One region of the Pseudoalteromonas sp. 2CM32C genome, then DNA from elsewhere that is predicted to be linked to it. Evidence: predicted binding sites of a transcription regulator. Region 1 holds the regulator's gene; each other region holds the start of a gene.

The links. The regulator MetJ, encoded in region 1, represses methionine synthesis genes. The targets are predictions, from matches to a motif close to TAGACGTCTAGACGTCTA.
Region 2: metK (methionine adenosyltransferase) is a predicted target of MetJ. The motif match lies at 2,989-3,006, and genes of this name have one in related genera.
Region 3: MTF67_RS01670 (methylenetetrahydrofolate reductase) is a predicted target of MetJ. The motif match lies at 2,427-2,444, and genes of this name have one in related genera.

Annotation. Positions count from the first base shown of each region.
Region 1 is NZ_JALNTI010000001.1:780,711-788,639, forward strand. Features, by position in the region: gene metL (bifunctional aspartate kinase/homoserine dehydrogenase II) at 1-1,301, opposite strand, end outside; gene metB (cystathionine gamma-synthase) at 1,307-2,536, opposite strand; gene metJ (met regulon transcriptional regulator MetJ) at 2,736-3,056, shown strand; gene MTF67_RS03635 (malic enzyme-like NAD(P)-binding protein) at 3,125-4,366, opposite strand; gene rpmE (50S ribosomal protein L31) at 4,987-5,202, opposite strand; gene priA (primosomal protein N') at 5,434-7,620, shown strand; gene MTF67_RS03650 (SPOR domain-containing protein) at 7,641-7,929, shown strand, end outside.
Region 2 is NZ_JALNTI010000001.1:323,228-331,156, forward strand. Features, by position in the region: gene MTF67_RS01525 (pyrimidine/purine nucleoside phosphorylase) at 149-463, opposite strand; gene tkt (transketolase) at 811-2,802, opposite strand; gene metK (methionine adenosyltransferase) at 3,108-4,259, shown strand; gene MTF67_RS01540 (hypothetical protein) at 4,423-4,971, shown strand; gene MTF67_RS01545 (5-formyltetrahydrofolate cyclo-ligase) at 4,992-5,588, shown strand; gene rpiA (ribose-5-phosphate isomerase RpiA) at 5,642-6,295, shown strand; gene serA (phosphoglycerate dehydrogenase) at 6,305-7,534, shown strand; gene MTF67_RS01560 (hypothetical protein) at 7,611-7,929, opposite strand, start outside.
Region 3 is NZ_JALNTI010000001.1:356,220-364,148, forward strand. Features, by position in the region: gene MTF67_RS01665 (pitrilysin family protein) at 1-2,227, opposite strand, end outside; gene MTF67_RS01670 (methylenetetrahydrofolate reductase) at 2,485-3,441, shown strand; gene MTF67_RS01675 (response regulator) at 3,527-5,260, opposite strand; gene MTF67_RS01680 (heme NO-binding domain-containing protein) at 5,263-5,802, opposite strand; gene MTF67_RS01685 (DEAD/DEAH box helicase) at 6,044-7,291, opposite strand; gene MTF67_RS01690 (DUF3581 domain-containing protein) at 7,385-7,929, opposite strand, start outside.

The DNA.
Region 1 (7,929 bases):
CCCGCGATTATTAAAGCGACTTCTTGGCCTTTATTAATAAGCTTATCGTGTAAAACACTGAGTATATCGCTATCTATAACCTGATCCGTTAATAGTAAAATGTATCCACTGTCTTGGTGAATAAAGCGCGGCTCGATGGCATGAGCATTTAACGTATCAATAGCCAATACATTCAATTTTGAAATATCATTAACAGGCGCTACAACCGCACAGCCATTTAAGCTCGACTCGCTAATGTTTGCTCTACCCTCAAAATAACTAACAACTTTATATGCTGAAGCAGAGGGGACAACTAAATAAGTTTCACCATTTTGACTAAAGTGATGAATGCTGTGTTGAATCAGCTGGCTAACATCTGCGACTTCGCCTTCGGCCAGCTTTTCAACTGTTAATAAATCGATGTTGTTTAACGTGGTAATAAAACGCTTTTGTTTTACATTTCCTTCTTTAACTATATCTGTAGGCGTTGCTTGCACATCAAAACTACTACGAACAGATAGTTTTATATCGCTGTTTCTTAAAGGAGAAAGCGTTTTAGCGTGTAAAACAGGATTACCTAATCGCGCTAATAGGTTGGCTTGACCTCTACATACTTTATTGTATTTAACCGCTTTACTAACTTTGCGAGGGTCTGTGCTGTATACACCTTGTGTATCAGTCCAAATACACACCTGCTTAGCATGGCAGTAATTAGCGAGTAAGGTTGCACTATAGTCACTCCCATTGCGGCCAAGTGTAACCGTGTCACCCAACGTATTTGATGCAATAAAGCCTGTGACAACATTAATGTAGTCTGGGGTTATAAACTTTGCACATTGCTGCGCATTTTGGGTATGTAACAATTGCCCATTATTTAATGTAAAAAGTGTTCGAGCATCAAGGTCACAAGCATTAATATTTAATTGCGTAAGGTAAAGCGCCAATAAACGTGCAGACCAGACCTCACCATGAGCAAGCAAGGGAGCCTCTTTCAAGCCTTGGTTTTTTATCAATTCACTAATCGCTGTTAGTTCACTATGCAAACGCGTTAAAGCAGTTCGCTTAAGATCTGCATGGAGTAACTGTGTGATTAAATCAGTTTGATGATTATTTAATTGCAGCAATATATCAGCAACGACATGCGTATCTTGTTGCTGATAGCTTTGCCATAACTTCACCAAAGTATCGGTTGTTTTTCCCGCCGCAGATACAACAACACAATCGCCCGGCTGAGTATGCTCTAAAATAATACTCGCAACCCGCTCATACCGCTGAGCCGAACTAAGGCTTGAACCACCAAATTTATGTACTGTTTGTGTCATATTGTTCACCAAAGCGCTGGATGAGCGGCACTTAATTTAATGTCACCGCCAGCTCCTTTGTTTAAATTTGCTTTACTGCCTGGCTTTACAAGCTGAAACACGCGCTCTAAATCAGCTAATAAGTCGTTTATATCTTCTATACCTACTGAAACTCGAATAAGTGTATCGCCCACTCCCGCTTCAAGACGTGCTTTAGGCTCCATGCCAGCATGGGTCATGGTTGCAGGATGGCATATTAAGCTCTCTACTCCGCCCAAAGACTCTGCCAAGCTAAAGTCACGTAAGCTGGTTAAAAACGCCGCAGCATCGTTTACGTCTCCTTTAATATCAAAACTCACCATGCCACCAAAGCCTAGTTGCTGCGCTTTGGCTAATTCATGCTGTGGGTGTGATTCAAGACCAGGGTAATAAACTTGGCGAACAAATTCCGACTTTTCTAGGTATTTAGCAATCGCTAATGCGTTTTCTTGATGCTGCTTTAAACGCACATTTAGTGTTCGCAACCCGCGCAATGTTAAATAACTATCAAATGGCGCACCTGTAATACCTATATTATTTGCCCACCATCCCAGTTCATCGCCCAGCTCTTGTGAAGCGGCAATCACCGCACCGCCCACTACATCTGAATGACCATTAATGTACTTGGTGGTGGAATGTACAACTATATCAACACCAAATTTAATAGGGTTTTGTAATGCTGGTGATAAAAATGTGTTATCGGCAGCGACTAAAGCACCGCACTGTTTAGCAACATCGGTTATTGCTTTAATATCAGTTAAGCGTAGTAATGGGTTACTTGGTGTTTCTATCCAAATTAGCTTAGGCTTAATTGCTAAAATTTTATCTAAACTTTGTGCTTGTGTTAAATCTAAAACTTCTAGCTTGAGCAAACCGCGCTTTTGCAGTGAAGTAAATAAACGATAGCTTCCGCCGTAACAATCATGTGGGATCACTAACGTATCGTCATGATTCAGGATTTGCGTAGCCAAATGAACGGCAGACATACCCGTGGCAGTAATAATACCGCGTGCGCCACCTTCAAGCTCAGCCAAGGTTTCAGCTAAAATATCACGATTGGGGTTACCACTTCGCCCGTAATCGTATTGACGCTTTGTATCAAAGTCGGCAAACGAATAGGTGGTTGATAAGTAAATAGGTGCGACAACTGCGCCATGATGTTTGTCTGCTTCAACACCACTTCTCACTGCAATGGTTGCTTTATTTTTTTCGCTCATATTCGTCACCTATTTAATTTGGATGTTTAGACGTCTAAAAGAGTAATTTATCTTATTAAAGATGTCAAAACATTTAAAGCTCCAGATGGCTAAACAACTAGTATTTGACTATCTTTTTTAAATCGATAGAATTTCACGCATATTCATATGTATTGTAGTGCATATGAGCAATTATTAATCTGAGGCGACGATACATCTTATGGCTAAATGGAATGGTGAGTATATTCACCCATACGCAGAACACGGGAAAAAATCAGAACAAGTAAAAAAAATTACCGTTTCAATCCCACTAAATGTATTAAAGGTATTAACGGACGAACGCACGCGTCGTCAAATTAATAACTTACGTCATGCAACAAATAGTGAATTACTTTGTGAAGCATTTTTACATGCATTTACCGGTCAACCTTTGCCTAACGACGACGACTTACGTAAAGACAACGCCGAAAAAGTGCCTGAAGAAGTAAAAAAAATAATGCAAGAAATGGGGCTAGAAGTGCCTGTTTTAAACGAAGACTAAACGTAATTTAGACACAAAAAAACCTCAATTAATTGAGGTTTTTTTGTGTCTAAATTACAACTTAGTCGTTATTCCATATAGTTTTCTGGTAAATCAATTTGTGCAACACCTGACTCTACAGCAGCTATTGCAACCGCTTTTGCAATGCGTGGTAATAAACGAGGATCCATTGGTTTTGGAATAATATACTTATCACCAAACTCCAGCTTATCAACACCCGCAGCCGTCAGTACTTCAGCAGGTACAGGCTCTTTGGCAATACTTCTAATCGCTTCTACAGCTGCAATTTTCATTTCATCATTTATTGCACTGGCGCGTACATCAAGAGCACCGCGGAATATAAACGGAAAACACAGTACATTATTAACTTGGTTAGGGTAATCTGATCGACCCGTTGCCATAATTAGATCGTTTCGAGCAGAATGAGCCAGTGCAGGATCAATTTCTGGATCTGGGTTTGAACAAGCAAACACAACTGGTTTTTCTGCCATTAATTTTAAATCATCGGCAGCTAATAGATTAGGCCCCGATACACCAACAAATACATCTGCATCTTCAATAACATCTTGCAACGTGCGCTTGTCTGTATTGTTAGCAAAAAGTTTTTTGTATTCATTTAAGTCATCACGACGAGTATGAATAACACCTTTACGGTCAAGCATATAAATGTGCTCGCGCAAAGCACCACACTTAATTAACAGCTCCATACAAGCAACCGCAGCAGCACCAGCACCCAAACACACAATGGTCGCATTTTCGATAGACTTGCCTTGCACCTCAAGCGCGTTCAACATACCCGCAGCAGTTACAATGGCTGTACCGTGCTGATCATCATGAAATATCGGAATACTGCAACGCTCAATCAATGCTTTTTCTATTTCAAAACACTCTGGCGCCTTAATATCTTCAAGGTTAATTCCGCCAAACGTGTCGGCAATATTAGCAACTGTATTAATAAAGTCTTCAGTAGTGCGGTGTTTCACTTCGATATCAATAGAATCAAGGCCAGCAAATCGCTTAAACAGTAACGCCTTACCTTCCATTACAGGTTTTGAAGCAAGTGGGCCTAAATTACCTAAGCCTAAAATTGCAGTACCATTAGTGATAACCGCAACCATATTCCCTTTGCCTGTGTATTTATAAGCGTTTGCAGGATCTGCAGCGATTTCACGTACGGGTTCTGCAACTCCTGGGCTATATGCTAATGCGAGATCTTTTACCGTTTCAGCAGGCTTTGTTAGTTCAATGCTAATTTTTCCTGGAACGGGATGCGAATGATAGTGTAGTGCTTGTTCACGAAAGTCTGACATAACGCGATTGTATCCTGCAATTAAAGTAAAAGTGAGAGGTGAAGTTTAGGCTACGATACCCTTATTATTTTTAAATTCCAAGCAATATCAGGTCTATCCTGTTATATGCTAGTTCGATTAATTTTAAGAGGTTTTTCAATAACTTTTGTAAATTATATCGACACTTTATAAATAAAAATTCATCCAATAACGGATTCTAAAGGCACATTTGTTCTTTCATTATTTTTTATAAAACATCTTAATAAAGTACTATAAAAATAAGCAAAAATAGGCTTATTCACATACTTTAAAAACATATAACTTCACGTTAGCTACATTTAACTACTTAGTTAAAAAATGAACTAATTAAAAATATAGAGAATAATTTGCGGTTTGTCTGTAAAGGTTTATGCATATTCAGAATAAGAACAGGAAATAGTTATGCATAGCAGGGAAATATGAAAATCGAGCAATAAGCTAAATAATTTGTTATTTAGTTGTCCTATATTAAAAAATATTGACGCCGTTCGTGTAACACTTAACTTTTTAAATCGAAACGTTATTACGATTAAATTGGTATAACTAAACTAAAAGCATAAAAAAAGCACCCTAAGGTGCTTAATTTAACAAGACAGCAAAAATTACTTCTTGCTACCAAGTGCACCGAAACGCTTGTTGAAACGATCAACACGTCCGCCAGTGTCTAAAACTTTTTGCTTACCAGTGTAAAAAGGGTGACACGCTGAACATACGTCAAGGTGAATGTCTTTACATAAAGTAGAGCTTGTTTCGAATTTATTGCCGCATGAACAAGTTGCAGAAATTACTTCGTACTTAGGGTGAATACCTTCTTTCATAGAAACCTCTAGTTAAGGCCGCATCGCTCTCCAAACCCGAAGTCTGGCACCATACGTCGTTAAAACAAATTTGTTGGTCGCGGATTTTATCCAACTACCATCAAACACACAAGCTATTATTAACTGTTTTGCTAAAAAAGTAGGCAGACACTTAAGCAAGCAATATTTGCTAGTAGGTTTTTAACGTTATTTTTAGTACATTACATCATTAATTTTATGAGTTGAGTTGCTATGTGTTTTGCTGAAGTCGCTATAAAAGTCCCCTTACCGCGCACCTTTGATTATAAAGTAGATAAGCAACTCGATGGCATGGCATCACCACTTAAACCGGGTATGCGTGTGTTGGTGCCTTTTGGTAACCAAAAAAAAGTCGCCGTTGTTTTAGCTATTAAAAGCATGACCGACGTCCCCGAAAACAAAATAAAATCCATCATCGAAGTCATTGATGACGCGCCTATTTTATCATCTGAACACATTGCGCTTTTGAGTTTTACATCTCGCTATTACTGTTACCCACTCGGCGAAACAATTCATATAGCGCTACCTAGTGCGCTGCGCCAAGGTGAGTCACCGGATAAAACCAGTATCAATATGGTTATGCTGACAGAAAAAGGATCAACACTTCCGTCACTCAAAGCAAAAACTCAACTTAACTTATTAAAGCAACTTGCACAGTCAGGTAAATCATCATTAACCGAGCTCAAAGCACTCGGCTTTAGTAAAAAAACTATCGATAGCCTTATTGCAAAAGCGCTTGTTACACAAACCATAGAACATGATAATCAGTGGCAAAGTACTGCACCAACAGTAGGTAGTAAGCCTACACTGAACAAGGAGCAAGCCGTAGCTTGCACTGCAATTAATCAAAGTAAAGGCTTTAACACATTTTTATTAGAAGGGGTTACTGGTAGTGGTAAAACCGAAGTCTATCTTCAATGTCTTGAAGAAGTATTAAAGCGAGGTGAACAAGCCTTAGTACTTGTCCCCGAAATAGGCCTTACCCCTCAAACGGTAAATCGTTTTCGTCGCCGCTTTCCAGATACCCCCATCATGTTATGGCATTCTGCACTTACCGATAACGAACGCCTACAAACATGGCGCTTTTGCGAAAAAGGGAGTTGCGCTATTGTAATAGGTACGCGCTCAAGTATTTTTTTACCCTTTTTAAAGCTCGGTATGATTGTAGTTGACGAGGAACATGACTCATCATTTAAACAACAAGATACCCTTCGTTACCATGCTCGAGATTTAGCAGCTTATCGTGCATTCCAGCATAAAATCCCACTTATACTCGGCAGTGCTACTCCAGCGCTCGAAACCTTGCATAAAGCCATTAATAATAAGTACCAACTATTAAGCCTGACTGAGCGCGCTCAAACCTCAACCGATAACCAATTTAAATTACTCGACATGAAAGGCCAGCCCGATCAGGCCGGTATTGCTCACGCAAGCCTTGCTACTATGCGCCAACATTTAAATCGTGGTAAACAGGTTATGGTGTTTTTAAATCGTCGTGGTTTTTCACCTACACTTATTTGCCATGAATGTGGTTGGTTAAGTGAATGTAACCGTTGCAGTACTAGTGCCACGTTCCATAAAGCGATTGGTCAAATGATTTGCCACCATTGTGGCGACCAACATCAAGTACCTCATCAATGCCCAGATTGCGGGAGCACGCAAATATTCCCTAATGGTAAAGGGACTGAACAAATAGAAGAATTTTTAACAAACGAGTTTCCTGATACACCAGTAACCCGTATTGATCGCGATTCAACTCGTCGTAAAGGCAGTTTAGAAAAAGCCCTAGACGAAATTAATTTAGGTGGAGCGCGCATATTAGTAGGTACGCAAATGCTTGCAAAAGGTCATCACTTTGCTGATGTAAGCCTTGTCATAATTTTAGACGTAGACAGCGGCCTATATTCCTGTGACTTCAGAGCAACGGAACATTTAGCGCAGTTAGTGACTCAAGTAGCAGGACGTGCTGGTCGCTCAGGAGAGCCTGGCCAGGTGTTATTACAAACACATTTCCCAGAACATCCTCTTTTACAAGATTTGGTCAATAATGGTTACCAAGATTTTGCACGCTTTGCGTTAAGCGAGCGTGATGACGCCGACTTACCGCCTATTACTAATATGGCCATAGTTAGAGCACAAGGGCTAAGTATTAAACTAGTCGTCGACTTTTTGACAGATTTGGTTCCAGTTAACGGGGTATCTGGTATACAATTGCTCGGTCCGATCCCTGCCCCATTAGAAAGAATTGCGGGTATGTATCGGTTTCAATTGCACATTCAAGCGCAAGATCGCCGCATATTACATCAGTATCTTGCGCAAATGGTTGATTATTTAAGCACCAGTAAACTTGCACAAAAAGTTCGCTGGAGTTTAGATGTAGACCCTATAGATATGATTTAGGTTAAGGCCAAAATAACGCTATGGCACAGCACGATTACATTAATAAAAAACCAAAAAATAGAAAAAACACCAAAAAAGAACCTGCTAAAAAGCCATTCCCTTATCTTTTGGTAATTGTTGCAGCTTTGCTTGTGGGCGGTTTTGCCTATGGATTATGGTTTATTAAAAATAATGCCGACCCCGAGCTTGTTGAAAAACAAACTAACCCAGCCGAAAAAGAAAAAATAGAAGTGGTCGTTCCTCGTGCGCCTGAATTTATAAAAGAAATCAGAAACCATGAAGTGCAAGTAGAAGTAAAAGAAATTGAAC
Region 2 (7,929 bases), 460 kb from region 1:
GTATTGGGGGCTATTTAGATTAACACAAGGAAAAAAGAGAGATATTTGAGGTTTATTTGCGGTTTTTGGTGATTTAAATCATGTGTTGCGCAAAGTTTATGCAAAGCCCATAAATCATGGGCTTTCAGACGTCTAGCTGTGCTAGCTATTAATCTGTGTATGAGCAACAGTAGTCGGCAAAATCACTTACTTTTACTTTAAAGCTTACGTTAGCGTCTACATTAAATGACTCGCCCGCATTAAATGTTTTCCACTCACTCTCGCCTGGTAATAAAATATCCCACTGGCCACCTAAAAGCTCCATGAGTTCTTTTTTACTGGTATCGAATACAAATTCACCTGGCTGCATAAAGCCTAATGTTTTGGTAGTTCCATCGCTAAATACAACCGTACGGCTTGACACTTTACCGTCAAAATACACGTTGGCCTTTTTAACTACGCTTACATTTTCAAACTGAGACATTTTAGCTCCTGCTATTAATTTAAAGATCTTTATTTATAAATTTTATCGCACTACCTTGCCTGATAGCTTACTTTCTTGCAAGAAAAGCAGTAACGCTTAATACCAATTCGCAATAATGCTTAATCATTTTTAGGGTCTAAAAGTGTCGCTATCTGCGTTAAAAAATCCTCATTTAGAACAACTAAATAACGAATTTTTTGCCTAGCTATCAACACGTTTATCTATCCTCAAAATAGATCACTTAATTAAGCGGATTGGTATAAGATGGAGTTGTTTCATATATGGGCATAAAAAAACCCGCACATTAGCGGGTTTTTAAGTTACTTAACTTATTTAATCAAAAACGATTAAAAAAGTGCGTTTGCTTTACTTACAATGTTTTCAACCGTAAAGCCAAAGTGCTCAAACAACTCGTTAGCTGGTGCAGACTCACCAAAGGTGGTCATACCGACTACGGCGCCATTTAGGCCTACATACTTGTACCAGTAATCAGCAATACCTGCCTCTACCGCTACGCGACGTGAAACGCTTGCTGGTAATACGCTTTCTTTGTACTCAGGCGATTGATCTTCAAATGCATCAGTACATGGCATAGATACAACACGTACCTTTTTACCTTGGCTGCGTAATTCAGTAGCTGAATCTTGTGCTAATTGCACCTCAGAACCGGTTGCAATAATAATTAGCTCTGGGTTGCCGTCACAGCTAAGGATGTAACCACCCTTTTTGACGTCGCTTAGCTGTTGTGCGTCACGCGCCTGTTGCTCAAGACCTTGGCGTGTGAATATTAACGATGTAGGACCGTCTTTACGTTCAATAGCTTGTTGCCATGCAATTGCTGACTCAACTTGGTCACACGGGCGCCAGTTATAAAGGTTAGGCGTTAAACGCATGCTGGCAATTTGCTCTACTGGTTGGTGAGTTGGACCATCTTCACCTAAACCAATTGAATCGTGCGTGTATACAAAAATACTTGGTTGCTTCATTAATGCAGCCATACGAACCGCGTTGCGTGCGTATTCCATAAACATTAAGAATGTTGCACCGTAAGGAATAAAGCCTTTATGAAGTGCAATACCGTTCATAATTGCCGACATACCAAACTCACGCACACCGTAGTAAACGTAGTTACCACTTGCATCGTCCGCCGTTAGGCCTTTAGAGCCTTCCCAAATTGTTAAGTTTGAACCTGCTAAATCGGCAGAGCCACCCATAAATTCTGGTAATAATGGACCAAATGCATTTAATGCATTTTGTGACGCTTTACGAGATGCTGGATTTGCCGGGTTTGCTTGTAACTGCTCAATATACGCTTGTGACTTTTCAGCCCAATCGGCAGGTAAATCTGAATTTGTACGGCGTTTGTACTCAGCTGCAAGCTCTGGGAATGCTTTTGCATAGGCTGCAAACTTTTCGTCCCAGCTTGATTCAAGCTCTTGGCCTTTAGCTTTTCCATCCCACTGTGCGTAAATGTCTTCAGGGATTTCAAATGCATCGCCCGTCCAACCTAAAAACTCACGCGATGCTTTAATTTCGTCATCGCCAAGTGGTGCACCGTGACAGTCGTGGCTACCCGATTTATTCGGTGAACCGTAACCAATAATTGTTTTACAACAAATTAGTGTTGGTTTATCAGTCACGCTTTTTGCTTCGCTAATTGCAGCACTTACTGCATCGCTGTCGTGGCCATCAACGTCACTAATTACGTGCCAGCCGTACGCTTTAAAACGTGCTGGTGTGTCATCGCTAAACCAACCTTCAACTTCACCATCAATAGAAATGCCGTTGTCATCCCAAAAAGCAACCAGCTTGCCTAGGCCTAATGTGCCGGCAAGCGAACAGGCTTCATGCGAAATGCCTTCCATTAAACAACCGTCGCCCATGAATGCATAGGTATGGTGATCAACAATGTCGTGACCTTCACGGTTAAATTGTGCCGCAAGCGCTTTTTCAGCAATTGCCATGCCTACCGCATTTGTGATCCCTTGGCCTAGTGGGCCCGTAGTGGTCTCGATACCTGGCGCATAACCGTATTCTGGGTGGCCTGGTGTTTTAGAGTGCATTTGACGGAAGTTTTTAATTTCGTCCAACGGTAAATCATAACCACTTAAGTGCAATAAAGAATAGATAAGCATTGAACCGTGGCCGTTTGACAGTATAAATCGATCTCGGTCTGCCCACTCTGGATTTGATGGATTATGTTTTAGATAATCGCGCCATAATACTTCTGCGATATCAGCCATGCCCATAGGGGCTCCAGGGTGACCAGATTTGGCCTTTTGTACTGCGTCCATTGACAAGACGCGAATAGCATTTGCAAGTTCTTTGCGAGATGGCATGAATTCTCCTACCTTATATATGTATTTGCGCGGGTATTTATGTGTTCGTTTATGTACTCAAGTTACAAGAGCACTTTTATTGCGACCATTCTTACTTATTGTGGGGGCTGTGTGCAATTAAAAACCCTATAAAAATGAGGTATTATGAATATTTTTTAAGACCATAATGTCATAACTAATTTAATTTAGACGTCTAGGCGTAAAAACACTATGCAAGGTGTTTCGTTTTAGATAAAATACGCCCCTTAATTTTTTAGCGCTAATACCGACGTTTGTGAAGCGCAATATTTGTGAGCATAATTACAATGGCAAAACATTTATTTACTTCTGAATCTGTTTCTGAAGGTCATCCGGATAAAATCGCCGACCAAATCTCTGATGCGGTTCTTGATGCTATCCTAGAGCAAGACTCTCATGCCCGCGTTGCGTGCGAAACATACGTGAAAACAGGTATGGTTATGGTTGGTGGTGAAATCACTACTAGCGCATGGGTTGATATAGAAGAGATTACGCGTAAAACAGTACGTGAAATTGGCTACACTCACTCAGATATGGGTTTTGATGCTGACTCGTGTGCAATTTTGAACACCATTGGTAAACAGTCTCCAGACATTAACCAAGGTGTTGACCGTACTAGCCCAGAAGAACAAGGCGCTGGCGACCAAGGTTTAATGTTTGGTTACGCATGTAACGAAACTGAAGTGTTAATGCCTGCACCTATCACGTATTCTCACCGTTTAGTTCAACGTCAAGCACAAGTACGTAAAAGCGGCGAGCTTAACTGGTTACGCCCAGATGCAAAATCTCAAGTTACTTTTGCATACGAAAACGGTAAGCCAGTAGGTATTGATGCGGTTGTTTTGTCAACTCAGCACAGCGAAGACATCTCTCAAAACGATTTAGTAGAAGCTGTGATGGAAACCATCATCAAGCCAGTACTTCCTGCTGAACTAATCACAAGCGCAACTAAGTTTTTTATTAACCCAACAGGCCGCTTTGTAATTGGTGGTCCAATGGGTGACTGTGGTTTAACAGGACGTAAAATCATTGTTGATACATACGGTGGTATGGCACGTCACGGTGGTGGTGCTTTCTCTGGTAAAGATCCATCAAAAGTTGACCGCTCAGCTGCATACGCTGCACGTTACGTGGCTAAAAACGTAGTGGCTGCTGGCCTTGCTGATAAGTGTGAATTACAAGTATCTTACGCAATAGGTGTTGCAGAGCCAACTTCTATTAGTGTTGAAACGTTTGGTACTGGTAAATTAGAAGAAGCACGTTTAATCGAATTAATTCGTGAACATTTTGACCTACGCCCTTACGGCTTAATTCAAATGCTTGATTTAGAGCGCCCTATCTACCTTCCTACTGCAGCTTACGGCCACTTTGGCCGTGACGAATTCCCATGGGAACGCACAGATAAAGCTGACGCACTTCGAGCAGCAGCGGGTCTTTAAGACTAAAGCAAAAAAACGGCCCTTTTAAGGGCCTTTTTTATAGCTAGCAATTATGTAACGCAACGCTAATTCATAGTTTAAAAAATAACTATTAATTGGTCCTCGAACTTTTTTATACTTTAGGTATATACTCATTTAATTATAAAGCTTTAGGGATATTTAAATGACCGATAACTTTCGCGTTATATTTGCTGGACTCGCTGATAACGTTGACTCAAAAACAGCGTGTACAACACTGGCGGCAAAACTAAAGATCTCAGAAGAAAAAGTAGCCTTATTTTTTAAAGGTAAGCCTTTATTTGCGCCTAGCGATAAAAACAAAGCATTAAAACAAGCTAAGCTACTTGTTGGAATGGGTATTAAAAGTAAGCTTCAAGCTGTATCGACAAATACTGAAAAAACCACTCAAACGGTAAGTGATAGCCAGCGAGATGAGCGTATTTTTGACGCATTAGACTACATAACCAGCAGTTTAATCAGGCTAGAAGAAAAACTCGAAGACCTTGAGCAGCGCCTACCTGAAAACCAAACAAAAAACCCTGAAGTAGATGAAGACGAATGGCAAGACGAAGAGCTATTACTGGACGAGGAACTAATAACTCAGCCTAAAAAACGCAGTAATGCATTGCTTTATTCGTTAATAGCTACGGTTGTTACGTTGCTTATTATACTTGCGGTGTACTTGGCGTTTCCTGCTTTATTTGCTTTTTAATTAGTTGGTAAGTTTGAAAAATGAGCGATTCACGCGCCCAAATAAGAAAATCTATTCGCGAATTACGTAATAATTTGTCTAATGAACAGCAAAATTTAGCATTTCAATCTTTAAGTATGAATTTTATTCAATACTTAAAAACAAAAAAAACAGCTAAAAACCAACACATCGCCATTTATTTAAGTAACGACGGAGAGCTTGATACCTCCTTGTTAATTAAAGAATTATGGAACTTAAATCACGTTATTTACCTACCAGTAATACACCCATTTAATGGCGCCACTTTGCTGTTTCAGCGCTATGAGAAAAACTCACCCATGAAGGCAAATCGCTATGGTATCTTTGAACCTAAGCTAAATTGCAGTCAAATATGCCCTTTACCCGAGCTGGACTACTTACTTATGCCATTAGTTGCATTTGATAATCAAGGTAATCGCTTAGGAATGGGAGGTGGGTTTTACGATAGAACACTGGCTCGTTTACACGATGAAAACTGGCAAAAACCACGACTTATAGGCCTTGCACATGAGTGCCAAAAAGTTGATGTATTGCCAATAGAGTCTTGGGACGTACCGCTTAAAACCATAATAACACCGAACAAAAATTACTGCTGGTGATGTGATTATTCGCATACTTGCAGCACACGTTTGACATACATGAGCACAAAATAATGACACAAGACGAATTAAAAAAAGCAGCAGCATGGGCTGCACTCGAGTTTGTAAAAGAAAACACGATAGTAGGTGTAGGCACAGGCTCAACCGTTAATCACTTTATTGATGCCCTTGGCACAGTTAAAGACACTTTAGTAGGTGCTGTATCAAGCTCTGAAGCTTCTACAGCGCGTTTAAAAGAGCTCGGTATTGAAGTGTTTGAGCTAAACGATATCGATGCACTCGATGTTTATATCGACGGCGCTGATGAAATTAACGCTCAAAACGAAATGATTAAAGGCGGTGGTGCTGCACTTACCCGTGAAAAAATTGTGGCTGCAGTTGCTAAGCAGTTTGTGTGTATTGTTGATGACACCAAACTAGTGGACACATTGGGGGAATTTCCGCTTCCAGTTGAAGTTATTCCAATGGCGCGCAGCTACGTAGCACGTGAGTTATTAAAGTTAGGCGGCGACCCAGTCTACCGCCAAGGTGTGGTTACCGATAACGGCAACGTTATTTTAGACGTATATAATTTAAATATTACCAATGCTAAGCAACTTGAGACAGATATAAATCAAATTGTTGGCGTAGTTACCAATGGCCTATTTGCGATGCGTGGTGCTGATAAAGTAATTATCGGCACTAAAAATGGGCCTCAAATTAAATAGGATGAGGTTATGAGTAAGGTATCGTTAGCAAAAGACAAAATTAAAATTCTCTTGCTTGAAGGTGTGCACCAAAGCGCAGTTGAAACGCTAAAACGAAATGGTTACAGCAATATAGACTACGTTAAAACATCGCTACCGGAAGACGAGCTTAAAGAACGTATTAAAGACGCTCACTTTGTAGGTCTGCGTTCTCGTACTCATATTAACGAAGCTGTTTTAGATGCTGCAGAAAAGCTGATTGCTATTGGTTGTTTTTGTATTGGCACAAACCAGGTTGACTTAAGTAACGCTCGCCAGCGTGGTATTGCTGTATTTAATGCGCCATTTTCAAATACACGCTCTGTTGCAGAGCTAGTACTTGGTGAAATACTGCTTTTACTTCGCGGTATACCTGAGCGAAATGCTGCGGCTCACCGTGGTGAGTGGCTAAAAACAGCAACGGGTTCATTTGAAGCACGTGGTAAAACGTTGGGTATTATTGGCTATGGCCACATTGGTACTCAGCTAGGTATTATGGCTGAAAACATTGGTATGAACGTCGAGTTTTACGACATTGAAGATAAGCTAACACTGGGTAATGCAAAACAAGTGCATAACTTGACTCAGCTACTTCAGCGCTCTGATGTAATTAGTTTGCATGTGCCAGAAACACCACAAACCAAAAACTTAATCGGTTCGGCAGAGCTTGCGGTAATGAAACAAGGCGCTATTTTAATTAACGCCTCTCGCGGCACCGTTGTTGATATTGATGCCCTTGCAGAATCACTTAGCGAGAAAAAGCTAAGTGGTGCAGCAATTGACGTGTTCCCCGTTGAACCTAAATCTAACGATGAAGAGTTTGTATCGCCACTACGCGACTTCGATAACGTTATTTTAACGCCGCATATTGGTGGTTCAACTCAAGAAGCTCAAGAAAATATTGGTATTGAAGTGGCAGGTAAATTGGCTAAATACTCAGATAACGGCTCTACAATTACCGCCGTTAACTTCCCTGAGGTATCACTGCCAGAGCTTGCTAACCGTAGTCGCTTATTGCATGTTCACCACAACCGCCCTGGTGTGTTAACGCAAATTAACCAAGCGTTTGCGCAGCACGGTATCAATATAGCGGCTCAGTACTTACAAACTGATGAAGCAATTGGTTATGTGGTTATTGACGTTGATACCGACCACTCTGAAGTAGCGCTTAAAGAGCTAAGTGCAGTTGAAGGAACAATTAGAGCGCGTATTCTTCACTAAACATTATCTATAATAAAAGCCGCATTTGATTAAATAAGTGCGGCTTTTTAAATTATGATTTAACAACTTATCGTGATTAGTCGCCTTTAACTTCTAAATTTATAAACTTTACCAGTTCTTCTGGCTTACCAGCTAGCATCATTAATTGCTGGTTAACTTCCATCATAGTTTGGCCTTCAGGCAATTTTGCTGAAACAGTTAACGAATTTAAACCGCTGGCAAAGCTGGTTAACGCATTCGCTATTTCTTCAGTTACAGGCGCTTGCTCTAACTGCTGGGCTAACATTGCTTGCATTTGCTCAATAGTCATACCTTGCTTTGAAAGCTCACTTTCTAATAACTCTTTAAGTTTACCTTGGTTATTTATAACAAAGCTTGCGTTACGGGGTTCAAGC
Region 3 (7,929 bases), 420 kb from region 1:
AGTACGAACGCACAAGCCAAAGTGCAGTCCAATCTTCGCTGCTGCGAATAGTATCAATTGGGAAGCCAAACGACACTGCCGTCGATTGCGCTGATTTTTCTACAATCGTTGCATGATGGCCTTTAAGCTCTGGCGCATCAGGAATACTTAAACGGCTTTGCTCGCCTTTAGGTAAGGTTGCTAAATCGCTCATAATATTTGCTTTAAGCGCTTTTGGCACGGCGCCAATTAAACCCAGTGTTAGTTTAGATTGAGTAAGCTCTGAATTGTAAAATGCTTTTACATCATCAAGCGTTAATGCTTCTAAATCAGAAATATCACCGTAGTTGTAGCTCTCAAATGGGTGGCCTTTGTAAAGCGTGCTGTAGAGTACTTCTTTGCCTAGCTCTTCATCGTTAGATGCTTTTAATCCTGACTTAATACCGTCGATCATTTCTTTTTTAAGGCGTTTAAAGTCATCGTCTCTAAAGCCTGGATTAAGTAATTGTTCGCTTACAAGTGCATACCAAGTTTCAGCATTGTCTTTATGAATACGCCCTTGGAACGACAGCATTTCTTTGTCAATCTGGTAACCAAAACTACCTGCAAGCGGATAAAGCGCTTTTTGAATTTCTTTGTAGCTGGTACTTTGCGACCCACCTTGAGCAAGCATTGCGGCGGTAAGCGCAGCTACACCTTTTTTACCTTGAGGATCAGCAGCAGCCCCTGTATTAAATAAAAAGTTTACATCAATCAGCGGCGAGCTATTGGTTTTATCAAGCACTTTAAATACAGGTGCCTCTGGGGCTTGTTCAAGTTTTGCAACTACTGCACTTAAACTCGCCTCTTCTGCAAACCCCGGTGCTTTATCAAGTGCCGACATAGTTACAGTAGTACGCGTATTATCTACAAAGTATTTATTAGCAACCGCTTTAATATCCTCAGCGGTGATGTTGTCGGCCGACTTATAAAGCTGGTTAATAACCTCAGGGTCGCGCTCAAAATGCATGTAACTTGCAAGCGTTGATGCAATTGCTTGCGAAGAATCTAAACCATTAATAAAGCCATATTTAAGGTTAGACTTTAAGTCACTTAATTTTTGTGCATCGACCAATTCTGTTCTGGCTTTTGCATAAGTGCGGTTAATTGCATCACGCGCTTTTGCTAAATCATCAGCGTTTTCTACTTTTACAAATACATGCAGTAAGCCTGGATCTTTGGTTTCTGGATTATAAGTAAACATTTGACTCGCTATTTGTTTATCAACAACGAGCTCTTGATATAAATCTGAGTTACTTGAAAAATAAAGCTGCGAGATTAAATCAAGTGCAGCTCTGTCTTTTTTAGCGGGTTCCCACGCAGCACCTTTATACGATACCAATAGCCAATGCCCCGGCAAGGCTTTATTTTGTTCATGCAAATATTTAGGAGCTTGCTGTTTTGGCTCAGCTTTAATATCGGCAACGTAATTGCCTTTTTCCCAACCACCCCAGTGTTTTTTAACCATTGCCATTGTGGCTTTTGGGTCAACATCACCCACAATAACTAGCGATACATATTCTGGCTTATAAAACTTATCAAAAAATTCTTTACCGTAAGCCATTTGGTCTGGCATGGCTTCTATGTCTTCAAAAAAGCCCATTGTGGTGTGTTTGTAAGTATGCTTTTCAAAAGCCTCTGCACGCACAGCACTTAATAACTTGCGAATCGGGCTGGCGTTATTTTTTAAGTACTCACCTTTTACCGTCAATGCTTCGGTTCTAAATTGCTCTTCGGTGTAGGTTAAGTTTTGGAAAATATCAGCTTCAATCTCAAGTACTTTATCAAGGTGCTGCTTTGAAAAGTTTAAATGGTAGTTAGTGTAATCGTTGGTAGTGTATGCACGGTTATCAACCCCTGCATTTTTGAATATGGCGGTGTATTCGTCTTGCGGAAATTTTTTAGAGCCTTTAAATACCATATGTTCAAAAAAATGAGCAAAGCCGGTCTTGCCCGCTTCTACTTCATTACGCGAGCCAACAGAAACGGGTATTTGCAACGAAACGACATCAGGGTAATCCGTTTTTACAACCATTACACGTAAGCCATTCTCAAGCTCTTCAATTAAGTAATCTTGTGAAAAAACACGGTCGTCAGTTTTTTTTATTTGTTCTTGTTTTGCTGCTTGTGTTGTTTCATTTTTTTGCATTGCACAGCCAGTTAAAGCGAGTGATACCGCAAGGCTTGTTGCTAATAATTTAAATTTCATAATTGTCCTTTAGTAAATTGAGCAAAGTTGTTGTCAAAATATTTACAATTTCACTACTAATTATGCCCCAAAGCCAATGAATATAAGAGCCCTCAGTCGCTTTATTATGTAAACAACTGTGTCATGCACTTAATTTAGGAACTCCTTTGTATGAATAATCCTCACGTTGCTTGAAAAACTTTCACTTAAAAAATCTATCTAGACGTCTAAATGGCTGCTATATTAAATCTATCAACCATTGAGCTGGAATGAGGATTATGGCTTTATCACTTCAAGAGAAAATTGAGGACACTAATCAAGGTGTTTATCTTATTGGCACAACGCCACCCAAAATAGGCACTGATAAAGCGCAGTTAAAAACCATTGCAGAAAAACTATTAGGCCGCTTACACGAAATTGAATACGACGGTGTTGTAATTTACGATATTCAAGATGAGAGTAGCCGTACTAATCAGGCTCGTCCGTTTCCATTTAAACAAACGGTTGATCCGCGTGAGTACAGTAAGTTGCTAAAAGACTTATCACGCCTAGATGTAATTACCTACAAAAGCGTAGCGCAACGCGGTGAGGCTGAATTTAAAGAGTGGCTAGATGAAACTAAAAACGAGTTTGATTTAAAAAATGTCGTTTTAGTGGGTAGCCCATCGTCGGAAGGTGATATTAAACTAAGCCTACCTGACGCTTATAAAACATTAGCTGAGCAAAGTGATGACTTCTTTTTAGGAGGCGTAACCATTGCAGAGCGACATGCAAGCAAGCGCAATGAACACGAGCGCTTAATAGAAAAAACAACACAAGGTTGCCAATTTTTTATATCGCAAGCGGTTTATAATGCTCAAGCTACTATTGATTTAATAACAAGTTACGCGCGTACTTGCAAAGCACAAGGCGTTATACCAAAACGTATTATACTCACGTTTACACCATGTGGCGGTGAAAAAACCCTAGAGTTCATGCAATGGCTAGGTATTTCAGTACCAGAGGCGACCAAATGGCGCATGCTTGACGCAGACAACACCTTGAGTGAATCGGTGCGTATTTGCCGCGAAAATCTCGATTCAATTTTAAAAAGCTGTGCACACCTAGACGTGCCACTGGGTTTAAACATTGAAAGCTTAACAAACCGTAAAGAAGAAATTGACGCATCAATTAACCTATACCGTTTATTAAAAGCAACTATGGAGCTCAACCTAGCTGAGAAACAAATAGCGTAAAGTTAAACTAATTTACACCCTTCTTGGCAAGCTAATGCTTGCCTTTTTTACCTCACCAGCTTATTAAGTAAACAACTCAAAAAAATTAAATACACACCCACTTTGCTATTACTTCAAACATACTTTCAACCTTAATGGGCTTTGAAATATAGCCATTCATACCGCAGTCTTGCGCCTTTAATAAATCCGTTTCTCTTGTATTAGCAGTCATTGCAATAATGGGTAAATTTTTAAACTTTGCTTGTTTTTTTATTTCTATGGCTGCCGTATAACCATCCATTCTAGGCATTTGGCAGTCCATTAACACACCATCGTAAGTTTTATGTTTTAGCGCATCTAATGCCTCAAGGCCATCGTTAGCAATATCAACAATTAAGCCATTTTTACGCAGTATTTGTGTTGCTACTTGTTGATTGAGCGGGTTATCTTCAACCAATAAAATATGAATGCCTTGCAGTTTTTGTAGTGTGTTTTGTGTATTTAAGCTCTCTTGTGATTCTGGTTTTTTTAGTGTTTTTATATGCATAATTTGTAAAAGTACGTTATGCAAAGTACTTTTAATTATTGGTTTTATGAGTACTTTATAAGTGTTATTACCAAACCCTAGTAGGCTTTCGTTTAGCGCTTTATTTTCACAAGGCGCTATTACAATTAGCTTTTTTGCATTTAATTTAAGCTTATTGCGCAAAGACTGCGCAGCACTATCATGATTTAAATTTAAAGTTCGCCAATCTATAAATATAAAATCGTAATCATGTGGCATGCCTAGCCGGTCTAATACTTGGTTGATGTTATTTACAGTGTCAAATTTTACTTCAAAACCTAAAAGCAGCGTTTGTAATGATGTTAACTGACTATCTGAACTCTCAATAACAAGTGCTCGCTTGGCTCTAATTTGTGATATTTCAAACTCATTTTGCTTAGTCGAATAATTGAGTGGAATAGTAAAACTAAAGCAGCTTCCCTTATTTAATTTGCTGTTTACTGTAATATCGCCCTGCATTAGTTCGACCAATGTTTTGCTTATTACCAAACCAAGTCCCGTTCCACCAAACTTTCGGGTTGTCGATACATCAGCCTGAGTAAAAGGTTTAAATAGTGAGTCAACTTGTGTTTGGGTCATCCCAATGCCGTTATCTGAAATAGAAAAAGCAACACTGCAATAACTATCTACTTTCTGAACTAGTTTTACAGCTAATATGACCTTACCCCGTGTTGAAAATTTAAGTGCATTATTTAACAGATTTAATAGTACTTGGTTGAGTCTTAATGCATCACCAATAAAAAAGTCAGGCAGTAAGGGGTCAATATCAAACACCACTTCAATTTTTCTTTGTGATGCTAGCGTGCTAATAATATTTACAAGATTTTCTAGGAAGGTATTAAAATTGAATTCTTTTTGTTCTAGCTCTATTTTACCCGCTTCAACCTTTGAAAAGTCTAAAATATCATTAATTATTCCTAATAAAGACTCTGCCGAATAATGAATTTTTTCAACATAGTCGCGCTGTTTTTCCGAAAGCTCAGTATCTAAAGCCAAATAAGCCATGCCTATTATGGCGTTCATCGGGGTGCGAATCTCATGGCTCATGTTTGCTAGAAAGTCTGATTTAGCCTCATTCGCAGCTTCTGCATCTTGTTTAGCCAGTTCAAGGTCGTGAGTTCTGTTAGCAACCTCCTTCTCCAAATTTTCAGCCGCACCTTTGAGTACCTTATTGGCTTCGTAAAGCTGTAACGATTTGGCTTCAAGTAGTTTTTCAGCTTCTTTTCGTGCCAAACGCTCTCGTTCTAATCTGCGCTGTAAAAGAGCTACATCCATATTTAACCGACCAGAGTTAAGTTAAATGTAGCAACTTGATGATCGTCACTGATATCGCTGCGTATGCTGATATTTTCCTTAAAATGCTCGGCTGCACCTTCTATTAACCCCTCAGCGAGCACTGCAAAGGGATTACTCGAATGGTAAACCATCTGCATTTGAGTATCACTTAATCGCTTGGTTTGAAAACTAGGTAACTCAACGTCGGTGTACAATTTTTCCACTTCTATATGCACGTGTCTATCTATGGTATCTAAAAAATCAAACGTGGTAGTGAGGTTTTCAAAAAACTGTGGATAGTAAACCAAGAAGCGCGTTAACAGATATTTTCCGTACTCTTTAACCAGTACATCTACTGGAACATCGACGATGTTGCTCAACGAAGTCACTAATTTTAAAAGCTCTTGCTTGTTATAGTTACCAACGCTGGTGTAAATCCCATTGGAATCAAGTTCGTTTTGTTCAATAATTTGATCGGCAACGGCAGGTGAAAATGTGCTTTCGACCATTTCTAAAAATTCAGTAAAAATAATACCTTTCATCGCTCTACCAATCTATTAGTCGTAGACTAAGTATAGATTTAAACTGTAATAATGCACATTTGTAAGAAGAAAAAACACTTACAAAGTATTGCGATTTAAAGGGGGGATTATTTATTTTGCCGCTTTATGTAAAAGTGACCATTAAAATAAGCGCAGCTGATGTGTATAAAATTGCTAAATACTATTTAAAACTCATTTTTTATAACTAAATGGGGCATTAACTGCCCCATGCTACTGGCTATTATTTTCGTCGTCTGCTTGGTGCCCTTTTACCTGTAATACGCTTTTTGTCACGATCTTTACGCGCTTTATTGGTGTTTTTTCGGTTATCTTTAGGGGCTTTGTTTAAGTCAGGCTCGTAACCTTCTAACCATTGTGGTGCTAAACGCGTATCAAGCAGTACTTCAATTTCTTCAAGTAACCATTGCTCGTCAATACTTACAAGCGACATTGCAAGGCCTTGCTCGCCTGCGCGACCCGTACGGCCTATGCGGTGGACATAATCTTCAGCTATGTATGGCAATTCAAAGTTAATTACGTATTTAAGGGCTGGAATATCTAAACCACGGGCAGCTACATCGGTGGCAACTAATACGCGAGTAGTACCTTCTTTAAAGTTTTGTAGTGCACGGTCTCGCGCGCCTTGCGATTTATCGCCATGAATGGATTCTGTTTTTAAACCGTCTTTACACATTTCTTTGGCAAGCTTATCGGCCATTTGTTTGGTGCGCGTAAATATAAGTACTTGGCGCCAATTTTTCATGCCGATCATATGCGATACAAGTTCGCGCTTTCTGTCTTCATCAACTGCGTAAATAATTTGCTCTACTTCAACGGCGGCTGAGTTACGTTTATCAACTTCAATCAGCTCGGGGTTTTTAAGTAGTTTTTTACTTAGCTCAAACACGCTGTCATCGAATGTGGCTGAGAACAATAAGGTTTGGCGATCGCCCGGAATATGGCGCAAAATACGTTTTATTTCATCAATAAAGCCCATGTCGAGCATGCGGTCGGCTTCATCAAATACTAATGAATCAACACTAGAAAGCACCACACTGCCTTTAACGATATGATCGAGCAAACGACCTGGTGTTGCCACTATCACTTGCGCCGTTTTAAGTGCTTTAATTTGCGGACCAATACTTGCACCGCCATACGCTAAAGCACCCTGAACATTACTGCCTTGAGCGTATTTTTCAAAGCTTGCAAACACTTGCTGAGCAAGCTCTCGCGTAGGCGTTAAAATGACCACTCGGGCAATGCCTTGCTCATCTTTTTTTGGTGTATTTAAAAGCTTATGTAGTAGTGGCAATACAAAGGCGGCTGTTTTACCTGTGCCAGTTTGCGCGCTGCCCATTACATCGTTGCCCGCGAGAATTGGCGGAATAGTTTTAATCTGAATTGCGGTTGGCGTAGTGTAATTATTTTGCTCAATCGCTGTTAATAATAACGGGTCGAGATTAAGTGATGAAAATGATGTAGCAGACATAGGCTTAGCTTTAAAATAACAAAGAGCGCCATTATACCTGAGCTTTAGCAATAAAAAAGGCGCTATCAATAGCGCCTCATTTAAATGCTGATTTTAAACTGGTTTTAAGGTCGCTTTTCGCTCATTATAAAATGCGATTAAGTCATCAACCGTTGCTTGGCAGTATTCACGAATACCCGAAACCACCATGTGCTTTTCACCAAAACCAACTTTTTCGCCGTTTTCTAACAGGTTAAAACGCAGGGTAATTTTGCCGCGCTTACCTGTATATTCAAAGCTTGGCTCTGCAAATTCAAGCGTTGGTGCTTTAATCTCAATGTTATCAAGGTTAATAATCATCGATTCGTAAATAACCATAGGGCGCGTTGGGTTAATCATTACATCTTGCTTACCCATTAGCGGAATAATGACATGTGGGAATGCCGCACCAGAAAACTCAACATAGTTTTTTATTAGGCTATTTGTAAGTGTTGGGCATTTGCTGGTTTTGCCTTCGCGTTTTACCTTTAAAATTACCTTATCGCCGTTGGTTACATCAAACTCATCATCCCCTTGTGGAAAATTAAGTTTGGTATTTTCGTCAACCATGCCAGCAAAGGTAAACTCCATTCGCTCACTTATACCGTAGCGGTCTAACA